3 regions of the Bacillus thuringiensis genome follow, and region 1 is predicted to be linked to each of the others. Evidence: riboswitches for the same ligand, from Rfam matches in the RefSeq annotation. Region 1 holds a riboswitch; each other region holds the start of a gene.

Region 1 (3,215 bases):
TAACGTGCTCTTGTAAATAATGTGCAATTTTATTGGCATTTTTAGCTGAATGCTCGAGGCGTACATGCAATGTTTTTAGACCGCGAAGTACGAGAGAACAATCGTGAGGCCCTAAAATAGCACCGAATGCATTTTGTAAAAATCCAAGCTTTTGAGCGAGTTCTGCATCTTTTACGACTGCTAATCCGGCAGTAACATCACTATGACCAGCAATAAATTTTGTAGCACTATGAAGAACGACATCAGCTCCAAGTTCAAGTGGTTTTTGGAATAGTGGTGTCAAAAATGTATTATCAACAAAAGTAAGAGCGCCAATAGATTTTGCGAGTTTAGAAACCTCGCGAATATCTGTCACTTTTAAAAGTGGGTTAGAAGGTGTTTCTACATAAAAGAGCTTTGTATTTGGTTTAATGTTTTGTTTTATTTCTTCTAAATTGGTCATATCAACAAATGTATGTGAAACACCGTAACGGGAGAGTACTTCAGTTATCACTCGGTAAGTGCCTCCATATACATCTTCTGAAATGAGAACGTGATCCCCTTGTGAAAGAAGAAGAAATGCAGTGGAAATCGCTGCAATGCCTGATGCAAAGGCGAACCCCTTTGTTCCGCCCTCTAATAAAGCGATGATATCTTCAAGAGCTTCACGAGTTGGATTTCCTGACCTGCTATAGTCATATTTTCCGAACGTATCTACATCAAACTGGTGAAAAGTTGATGTGTTATAAATAGGAACGTTCACAGCGCCTGTTTGTGAGTCATGTTTATATTGGTTGTGTAGTAAGAGTGTATCTATAGAATAACTCATATTCTTACACCTTCTTTTACGAGTTTAATGGCTTGCTTTAAGTCTTGAATTAAATCGTTACTATTTTCAATGCCAACGGAGAATCGAAGAAGACGATTACATACACCGTTTGCTGTTCTAATTTCTTCAGGAATATCAGCATGTGTCTGCGTTGCTGGATAAGTCATTAAACTTTCTACACCACCGAGACTTTCGGCAAATGTAATTAAGGATAAAGATTGTAAGAATGGATTGATCCAAGCTTCATCTTTAAGGCGGAATGAAATCATGCCGCCTCTTCCTGGATAAAATACATCTGTCACCCCGTCTTCATCATTTAAATACGCAACAACTGCTTTCGCATTTTCTTCATGTTGTCTCATGCGAAGCGCTAACGTTTTCATACCGCGAATTAATAACCATGAGTCAAATGGGCTTAAGACCGCACCTGATGCATTATGATAATGGGCGATTTCCTCACAAAGTTCCTTTCCTTTTGCAACGACAAGTCCGCTTAGTACATCGTTATGCCCCCCTAAATATTTCGTTGCGCTATGAAGTACAATGTCGGCACCTTCTGTTAATGGTTGCTGTATATAAGGTGTGTAGAATGTGTTGTCTACAATAAGAAGTAGTCCGTGCCTTTTCGCTACAGTTGCGACAGCAGCAATATCAGTAACTTGCATTAATGGATTAGTTGGAGTTTCTATGAAAATAGCCTTCGTTTCAGTTGTGATAGCTTGCTCAATTTGTTTAATAGACTGTGTATTTACGTATCTACATCGAACATTCCACTTTTTTTCATGTTCAGAAAATAATCGATACGTTCCCCCGTATAGATCTTCAGATACAATAAGTTCGTCTCCAGAGCGGAATAGAGAAAGGACGAGGAGAACAGCTGCCATCCCTGAACTACAGGCATAACCTTGTTCGCCATATTCTAAGTCTGCGATCGCCTGTTCTAAAAGATCGCGAGTTGGATTGCCAGTTCGTGAATAGTCAAAGCCAGTAGATTTACCAATTCCTTCGTGACGATAAGCGGTTGAGAAATAAACTGGTGGATTAACCGTTCCTGTTGTAGTTTCACTGCGATTGCCGATTTGTGCTAGCTTTGTTTCGATTGTTGACATGTGAAAATTCCTCCTTTTTAAATTGAAACATTAACTGAATATAAAATAAAAAAAGCCTTCTAAGAAGAAGGCTTTCGGTTTGAATAGAGTCTTCTTCTCATCTGTCAAATCTTTCACAATTTGCTGGAATTAGCACCTTATTAACAAAATGTTAATGGTTGCTGAGGCGTCACAGGGCCAGTCCCTCTACCTCTCTAGATAAGAATGTTCGTATGAAATTTTTATTATGTTTTTAACTTTACAACAAAAGATAATTGAATTGCAACTCTATTTTAAATAATTTTTATTTTTCCGCAAGTGTCATTGACTTTTACTTTTGTGCATGCTAAATTTATTAAAAAATTAACAAACATTGTTAAAAGGGGAACGCATTTCCTTTTAGCTACATAAATAAAATAATAAAGACAACTCTTATTGAGAGCGGTGGAGGGAAAGGCCCTGTGAAACCCGGCAACCTTCAAACGAAATGTTTGAAACGGTGCTAATACCTGCAAAACGAATGTTTTGCATAATAAGAGGAGGAACGATTATGTCCCCCTCTTCAAAGTGAAGAGGGGGTTTTTATATTGATAGAAATGAGGGAGATTCGTGAAGTTACTAGATTTATTATCAAAAGGAATTGTAATAGGTGATGGTGCGGTTGGGACGTTATTGCATTCACATGGTTTGCAAAGTAGCTTTGAAGAATTGAATGTATCTGATCCAGACTTAATTATATCGATTCATAAACAATATGTAGCTGCTGGAGCAGATGTAATTCAAACGAATACGTATGGAGCAAATGAGGCGAAATTACGTATGTATGGCTTAGAAAATCAAGTTACAGAAATTAATAGAGCGGCAGTAAAGCTGGCGAAAGCATCTGTTACGGACAGAAATGCAATTTTAGGAACAATTGGTGGTATGAAACATATCGGAGCCGTTACAACGACTGATATGGAAAGGGAGTTTATGCTACTTGAACAGGCAGGGGCTTTACTAGAAGAACAAGTTGATGGATTACTATTAGAAACCTTTTACGATGAATTTGAATTACTGCATGCCGTTAAAGTATTGCGTAAGCAAACGAACATTCCAATTGTTGCTCAATTAGCGTTACATGAAGCAGGTACGACTCAAAATGGAAATGATGTCAATGAAATATTAAAGCAACTTATAGATTACGGTGCAAATGTTGTTGGATTGAATTGTCAACTAGGGCCGCTTCATATGACGGAGGCTTTCAAAATGATATCGATTCCGCAAAATGGCTATTTATCAGCATACCCAAATGCAGGTCTCCCGAATTATGTGGAGGG
Region 2 (3,215 bases), 2.0 Mb from region 1:
ATTCGAATTTAAGACACAAAATATGAATTGTTATAAACTTTTTATGCAAAACTATTGCAAAATAGTTAAAAAACGAATATTATATATAACTGTTGTGAAAATTATTCGTAAACAGAAAGGATGTTTATATGTTTAACCTTTCAAAACATAAAACTTCTATTAAAACTGAAATTATGGCAGGTATTATTACCTTCTTAACAATGGCATATATCATTGTCGTAAACCCTGTTATCCTTGGGGATGCAGGTGTTCCATTTGAACAAGCATTTACAGCAACAATTATTGCTGCTGTTGTCGGAACATTATTTATGGCAATCTTTACAAACTTACCAATCGCAATCGCGCCAGGTATGGGATTAAATGCTTACTTCTCTTACTCTGTTGTAAAAGCGCATGAAGGCATGACTTTCGCAATTGCATTCTCTGCTGTATTCGTAGCAGGTATGATTTTAATTTTGCTATCATTTACATCTTTCCGTACAAAATTAATGGAAGCAATTCCTGAAAACTTAAAACATGCAATTACTGCTGGTATCGGTCTTTTCATCGCCTTTATCGGTTTACGTTTAACAGGTATCGTTACAAAAAATGATGCAAACTTAGTTGGACTTGGTGATCTTCACTCTGCTCCAGTTCTACTAGCATTGGCTGGGCTTGGAATTACTATTGTTCTTATGTCTTTAAATGTAAATGGCGCACTATTTATCGGTATGCTATTAACTGGTATTATCGCTTTCTTCACAGGACAATTAACATTCTCAAACGGTGTTACATCAATGCCTGGATTACCAGAAGGAATTATCGTTTCAAATCCAATTACTGCTGTATCTGACGTAATTAACTACGGATTATACGGCGTTGTATTCTCATTCTTCCTTGTTACATTATTTGATACAACAGGTACATTACTTGGGGTAGCTCAACAAGGTGGATTTATGAAAGACGGAAAACTTCCAAAAGCTGGACGAGCTCTTCTATCTGACTCATTCTCAGCAACAATCGGTTCTATGTTCGGAACAACACCATCAACAGCTTACATTGAATCATCTGCTGGTGTTGCAGCTGGTGGTCGTACTGGTTTAACAACTGTTACAGTAGCTGTTCTATTCGCACTAGCAGCATTCTTCGGACCATTAGTAAGTGCCGTTTCTGGTGTATCAGCTATTACTGCACCATCATTAATTATTGTTGGTAGTCTTATGATGGGTTCAGTTCGCCACATCGATTGGGACTCATTTGATGAAGCATTCCCAGCATTCTTAGTAATCTTAAGCATGCCGCTTACATCAAGTATCGCAACAGGTATCGCACTTGGATTTATTTCATACCCACTTATGAAAGTGGCAAAAGGTAAATTCCGTGCTGTTCACCCACTTGTGTATGTATTTGGAATTTTGTTTGCTTATCAATTGATATTCTTACCACATTAAAATCCCTCTTCCTGAGGGATTTTTTTATAAATACTGTTTGACAACACCATTCGTTTGTGGAATAATTCAAAATAGTTAAATATTCGATGTCTTATCAAGAGCAGGTGGAGGGATGAGCCCTACGAAGCCCGGCAACCGACCCATTTATGGGCACGGTGCTAATTCTTACAACACATTGTGTTGAAAGATAAGAGTAATATGATAAGGCGTCTTTTCTATATGAAAAGGCGTTTTTTATTTTCACTCCCTCCTCTCTCTTTTTAGTTTAGGAGGGATTTTTTTATGAAAAAATTATGTTCCATCGTACTTATTTTTCTCTTATTTACATTAGCAGCTTGTACAAATGAACAAGATGCTATCTCTTCACAAAAGCAACAAACTGTGAGAAAGGCGACTACAACGGTAGAAAATCAATTACAAACAGAAATTCCAAGCCAAATAAAGAAGCCATTAAAAATCGCATTAATTATGCAAATGTCCATCGGAACTTTTTCCTCTCAATATATTGAGGGTGTCAAAAAACAAGTTGAGCTATTTGGCGGCAGTGTACAAGTCTACAATTCTGATAACGATTTAGCAAAAATGGCTGCAAATTTAGATACTGCTATTAATTCAAAAGTGGATGGTATTTTAATTGATCATGGCCGTTCTGAAGCACTAAAACCTGGAGTAGAAAAAGCGTTACAAGCGAACATTCCCGTAGTTGCGTTCGATAACGATCTACGCTTGCCAGGTGTGACAATTATTGATCAAGATGACTATAGTCTTGCATGGAAATCATTAAAAACGTTAGCGGAAGATTTGAATGGACAAGGAAATATCGCAGTTGTATGGGTCGGCGGATTTGCTCCAATGGAACGTCGCAATGTTATCATTGATACTTTTTATAAACGGTATCCAAATATAGAAGAAGTCGCAAGATTCGGTACTGCTAGTAATAACACGCCACTCGATACACAAACACAAGTAGAAGCTTTACTAAAGAAATATCCGAAAAAAGGCGATTTACAAGCTATTTTCGCTTCGTGGGATGAGTTTGCTAAAGGGACTGTTAAAGCACTTGAACAAGCTGGTCGTACAGATATAAAAGTATATAGCATTGACTTAAGTAATGAGGATTTACAACTCATGCAAAAAGAAAACTCACCTTGGACTGCTACAGCTGCAACTGATCCAGCTGAAGTAGGTAAGGTTCAAGTACGATTTTTATACAAAAAAATTGCTGGTGAACAAACGCCAGATATTTATTCACTAGAACCTTATTTAGTAAAGAAAAATAGTTTACCAAAAGAAAATATAACAATGGATCAGTTATCAAAATATATAAACGGTTGGGGAGACTCAAAAGATGCATATTCCCCTTGGATGAAAAAATTAGAGAAGGAGAAAAAATGATGACGTTCTCTCTTCAAAACATTACACATTCTTATCATGTCGCTACACCTGTTCTAGAAGATGTTTCTATTCATATTCAAAAAGGAAAAGTACACGCTTTACTAGGCATGAACGGTGCGGGAAAAAGTACTTTACTAAAAATAGCAACTGGTGAAATTCAACCAGTTTTTGGCGATATAAAAATTGATACTCAGTCTGTTTCCTTTACTTCACCGCGCGATGCAAAAAAGCATGGCATTTCTTTCGTAACACAAGAAGTAGATCACGGACTTATTCACGGATTATCTGTATTAGAAAATGTACTAATCGATCATTTAGCAATGCAAAATAAAGTACTATTTTCAAAGTCCAAATTAGTCGCACTCGCTAAACAACATTTGCAAACTGTAC
Region 3 (3,215 bases), 480 kb from region 1:
GATTGGGCCGCCTAAGTTAATAATATCTTCAGAAACGCTTTCGAACTTTTTGAAGTTCTCTTTGAATTCATTTGCAAGCTCGATTGCTTTTGCTTTGTAAGCAGCTTTATCAGCCCAAGTTTGTTCAGGCATTAACACTTCGTCAGGTACACCTGGTACGTGAAGTGGAACTTCAAGACCGAAGATGTCATGTTTAGCTGTTTCAGTTTTTGCAAGTTCGCCGCTTAATGCTGCTTGAATCATTGCACGAGTATAACCTAAGTTCATACGTTTACCAACGCCATATTCGCCGCCAGTCCAGCCAGTGTTTACTAGGAATACTTTCGCATCGTGTTTCTCGATTTTTTCACCAAGCATTTCAGCGTAGCGAGATGCATCAAGTGGTAAGAATGGTGAACCGAAGCAAGTTGAGAATGTAGCTTGCGGAGATGTAACGCCGCGCTCTGTTCCTGCTAGTTTACTAGTGTAACCACTTAAGAAATGATACATAGCTTGCTCTTTTGATAACTTACTGATTGGAGGCAATACGCCAGATGCATCAGCAGTTAAGAAAATAATTGTATTTGGGTGTCCAGCAACACTTGGCAGTACGATATTGTCGATCGCATGCATAGGGTATGCAGCACGAGTATTTTCTGTTAAAGTAGTATCGTTGTAGTCCGCGATACGCGTTTGTTCATTAATGATAACGTTTTCTAAAACAGATCCAAATTTGATTGCATCGAAAATTTGTGGTTCTTTCTCGTGAGAAAGGTTTACACATTTTGCATAGCAACCGCCTTCAATATTGAATACACCGTTATCAGACCAACCGTGTTCATCATCACCGATTAATTTACGGTTCGGATCAGCAGATAAAGTTGTTTTACCTGTTCCAGATAAACCGAAGAATAGTGCTACGTCACCTTCTTCACCTACGTTTGCAGAGCAATGCATAGAAAGAATATCTTGTTCAGGTAGTAAGAAGTTCATAATAGAGAAGATTGATTTTTTCATTTCTCCAGCGTATTCTGTACCACCAATTAGTACAATACGTTTTTCGAATGAAACCATAATGAATGCTTCAGAGTTTGTACCGTCAACAGCTGGATCAGCTTTGAAGTTCGGTGCAGAAACAATTGTGAACCCTGACTCATGAGTTGTTAATTCTTCTTCAGTTGGACGAATGAATAATTGATGTACAAATAAATTGTGCCATGCATATTCATTAATAACTTGAATTGGTAGGCGGTAATTGCGGTCAGCGCCTGCAAATCCTTTGAAGACGAATAACTCTTCTTTTTCTTTTAAGTATTCTAAAACTTTAGTATATAATTTATTAAAATGTTCTTCAGAAATCGGTTGGTTCACAGCTCCCCAAGCAATTTTGTCAGCAACCGATGCTTCTTTCACAATAAATTTATCTTTAGGAGAACGTCCTGTATATTTTCCTGTTGAAGCAGAAACGGCACCAGTAGAAGTTAATTTCCCTTCATTTCGCATTAATACTTTTTCCACTAATTGCGGAACACTTAGTTGAATCTGTGCATTGCTTCCGTTCAATAATTCGTGTAAACCAATTTGGACATTCACAGTACTCATATTTATATACCATCCTTTTCATTTAATGAAATATTTCTCGTAATCCCCAACAAGAGTATAACACAATTATATAAATAATGTATACTATTTATTTCTTTTTGTTTGTGTGAATGCATTATTTCCCTATTAATATTTCATTTCAGGCGTATTGAGAAAAACTTTCAGGAAAATGTGAATATTAATTGACAAATGAATATCATTTCTTTAGTATAGGTTGGGACGGATACTCTCTTATCCCGAGCTGGCGGAGGGACAGGCCCGATGAAGCCCAGCAACCTCACTTGTATTGATAAATACAGGTGAATAGGTGCTAAAACCTGTGCGAGGCTACAGGTCTCGAACGATAAGAGCGAAGGGCAAAAAGCAGTATGCAAGTAGCAAATTAAACCTTTCCTCTATGTAAAGTAGGAAAGGTTTTTCTGTATGCTTGTGTGGGAGAATAAATGTATGTCGCAGTTTGTGGCAAATTAAGGATGAGTTCCGTACAATATATACAATTACTGTAGGGAGGTTTACCACATGACAAAAAAACGTCATCTGTTCACATCTGAGTCTGTAACTGAAGGACATCCAGATAAAATTTGTGACCAAATTTCTGATTCAATTTTAGATGCGATCTTATCAAAAGACGCAAATGCACGTGTAGCTTGTGAAACAACTGTAACAACTGGTTTAGTATTGGTAGCGGGGGAAATTACGACTTCTACTTACGTAGATATTCCGAAAATCGTTCGTGAAACAATTCAAGGCATTGGTTACACACGCGCAAAATACGGATTCGATGCAGAAACTTGTGCTGTTTTAACATCTATCGATGAGCAGTCTGCTGACATCGCTATGGGTGTTGACCAAGCGCTAGAAGCACGCGAAGGTCAAATGACTGACGCTGAGATTGAGGCAATTGGTGCAGGAGACCAAGGTTTAATGTTTGGTTTTGCATGTAATGAAACACAAGAATTAATGCCACTTCCAATCTCGCTTGCTCACAAATTAGCTCGCCGTTTAACTGAAGTACGTAAAGATGATACATTATCATACTTACGTCCAGATGGAAAAACGCAAGTTACAGTTGAGTATGATGAAAATGGTAAACCAGTACGTGTTGATACTATCGTAATTTCTACACAACATCATCCAGATGTTACATGGGAAGAAATCGATCGCGACTTAAAAGAGCACGTAATTAAAGCTGTAGTACCAGCAGAATTAATGGATGGAGAAACGAAATTCTTCATTAATCCAACTGGCCGCTTCGTAATTGGTGGACCACAAGGTGATGCTGGTTTAACAGGACGTAAAATCATCGTTGATACTTACGGTGGATACGCTCGCCACGGTGGCGGTGCATTCTCTGGTAAAGATGCAACAAAAGTTGACCGTTCTGCAGCATATGCAGCTCGTTATGTTGCGAAAAACATCGTAGCAGCTGGTCTTGCTGACAAAGCAGAAGTACAACTTGCATACGCAATCGGTGTAGCACAACCAGTATCAATTTCAGTTGATACATTCGGCACAGGTAAAGTATCTGAAGACGTACTAGTAGAACTAGTTCGTAACAACTTCGATCTTCGCCCAGCTGGTATTATTAAAATGCTAGACTTACGTCGCCCAATTTACAAACAAACAGCAGCTTA

The links. Region 1 has a riboswitch for S-adenosylmethionine ahead of metI (cystathionine gamma-synthase/O-acetylhomoserine thiolyase). Riboswitches for the same ligand answer to the same signal wherever they lie in the genome.
Positions count from the first base shown of each region.
Region 2: another riboswitch for S-adenosylmethionine. It lies ahead of AC241_RS04035 (sugar ABC transporter substrate-binding protein); the one in region 1 lies ahead of metI (cystathionine gamma-synthase/O-acetylhomoserine thiolyase).
Region 3: another riboswitch for S-adenosylmethionine. It lies ahead of metK (methionine adenosyltransferase); the one in region 1 lies ahead of metI (cystathionine gamma-synthase/O-acetylhomoserine thiolyase).

Region 1 covers NZ_CP012099.1:4,094,861-4,098,075, reverse strand. Annotated here, with positions in the region: gene metC (cystathionine beta-lyase) at 1-808, opposite strand, end outside; gene metI (cystathionine gamma-synthase/O-acetylhomoserine thiolyase) at 805-1,917, opposite strand; SAM riboswitch class I at 2,012-2,122, opposite strand; SAM riboswitch class I at 2,326-2,435, shown strand; gene AC241_RS21105 (bifunctional homocysteine S-methyltransferase/methylenetetrahydrofolate reductase) at 2,506-3,215, shown strand, end outside.
Region 2 covers NZ_CP012099.1:777,332-780,546, reverse strand. Annotated here, with positions in the region: gene AC241_RS04040 (NCS2 family permease) at 129-1,430, shown strand; SAM riboswitch class I at 1,519-1,624, shown strand; gene AC241_RS04035 (sugar ABC transporter substrate-binding protein) at 1,713-2,825, shown strand; gene AC241_RS04030 (sugar ABC transporter ATP-binding protein) at 2,822-3,215, shown strand, end outside.
Region 3 covers NZ_CP012099.1:4,570,774-4,573,988, reverse strand. Annotated here, with positions in the region: gene pckA (phosphoenolpyruvate carboxykinase (ATP)) at 1-1,581, opposite strand, end outside; SAM riboswitch class I at 1,810-1,931, shown strand; gene metK (methionine adenosyltransferase) at 2,101-3,215, shown strand, end outside.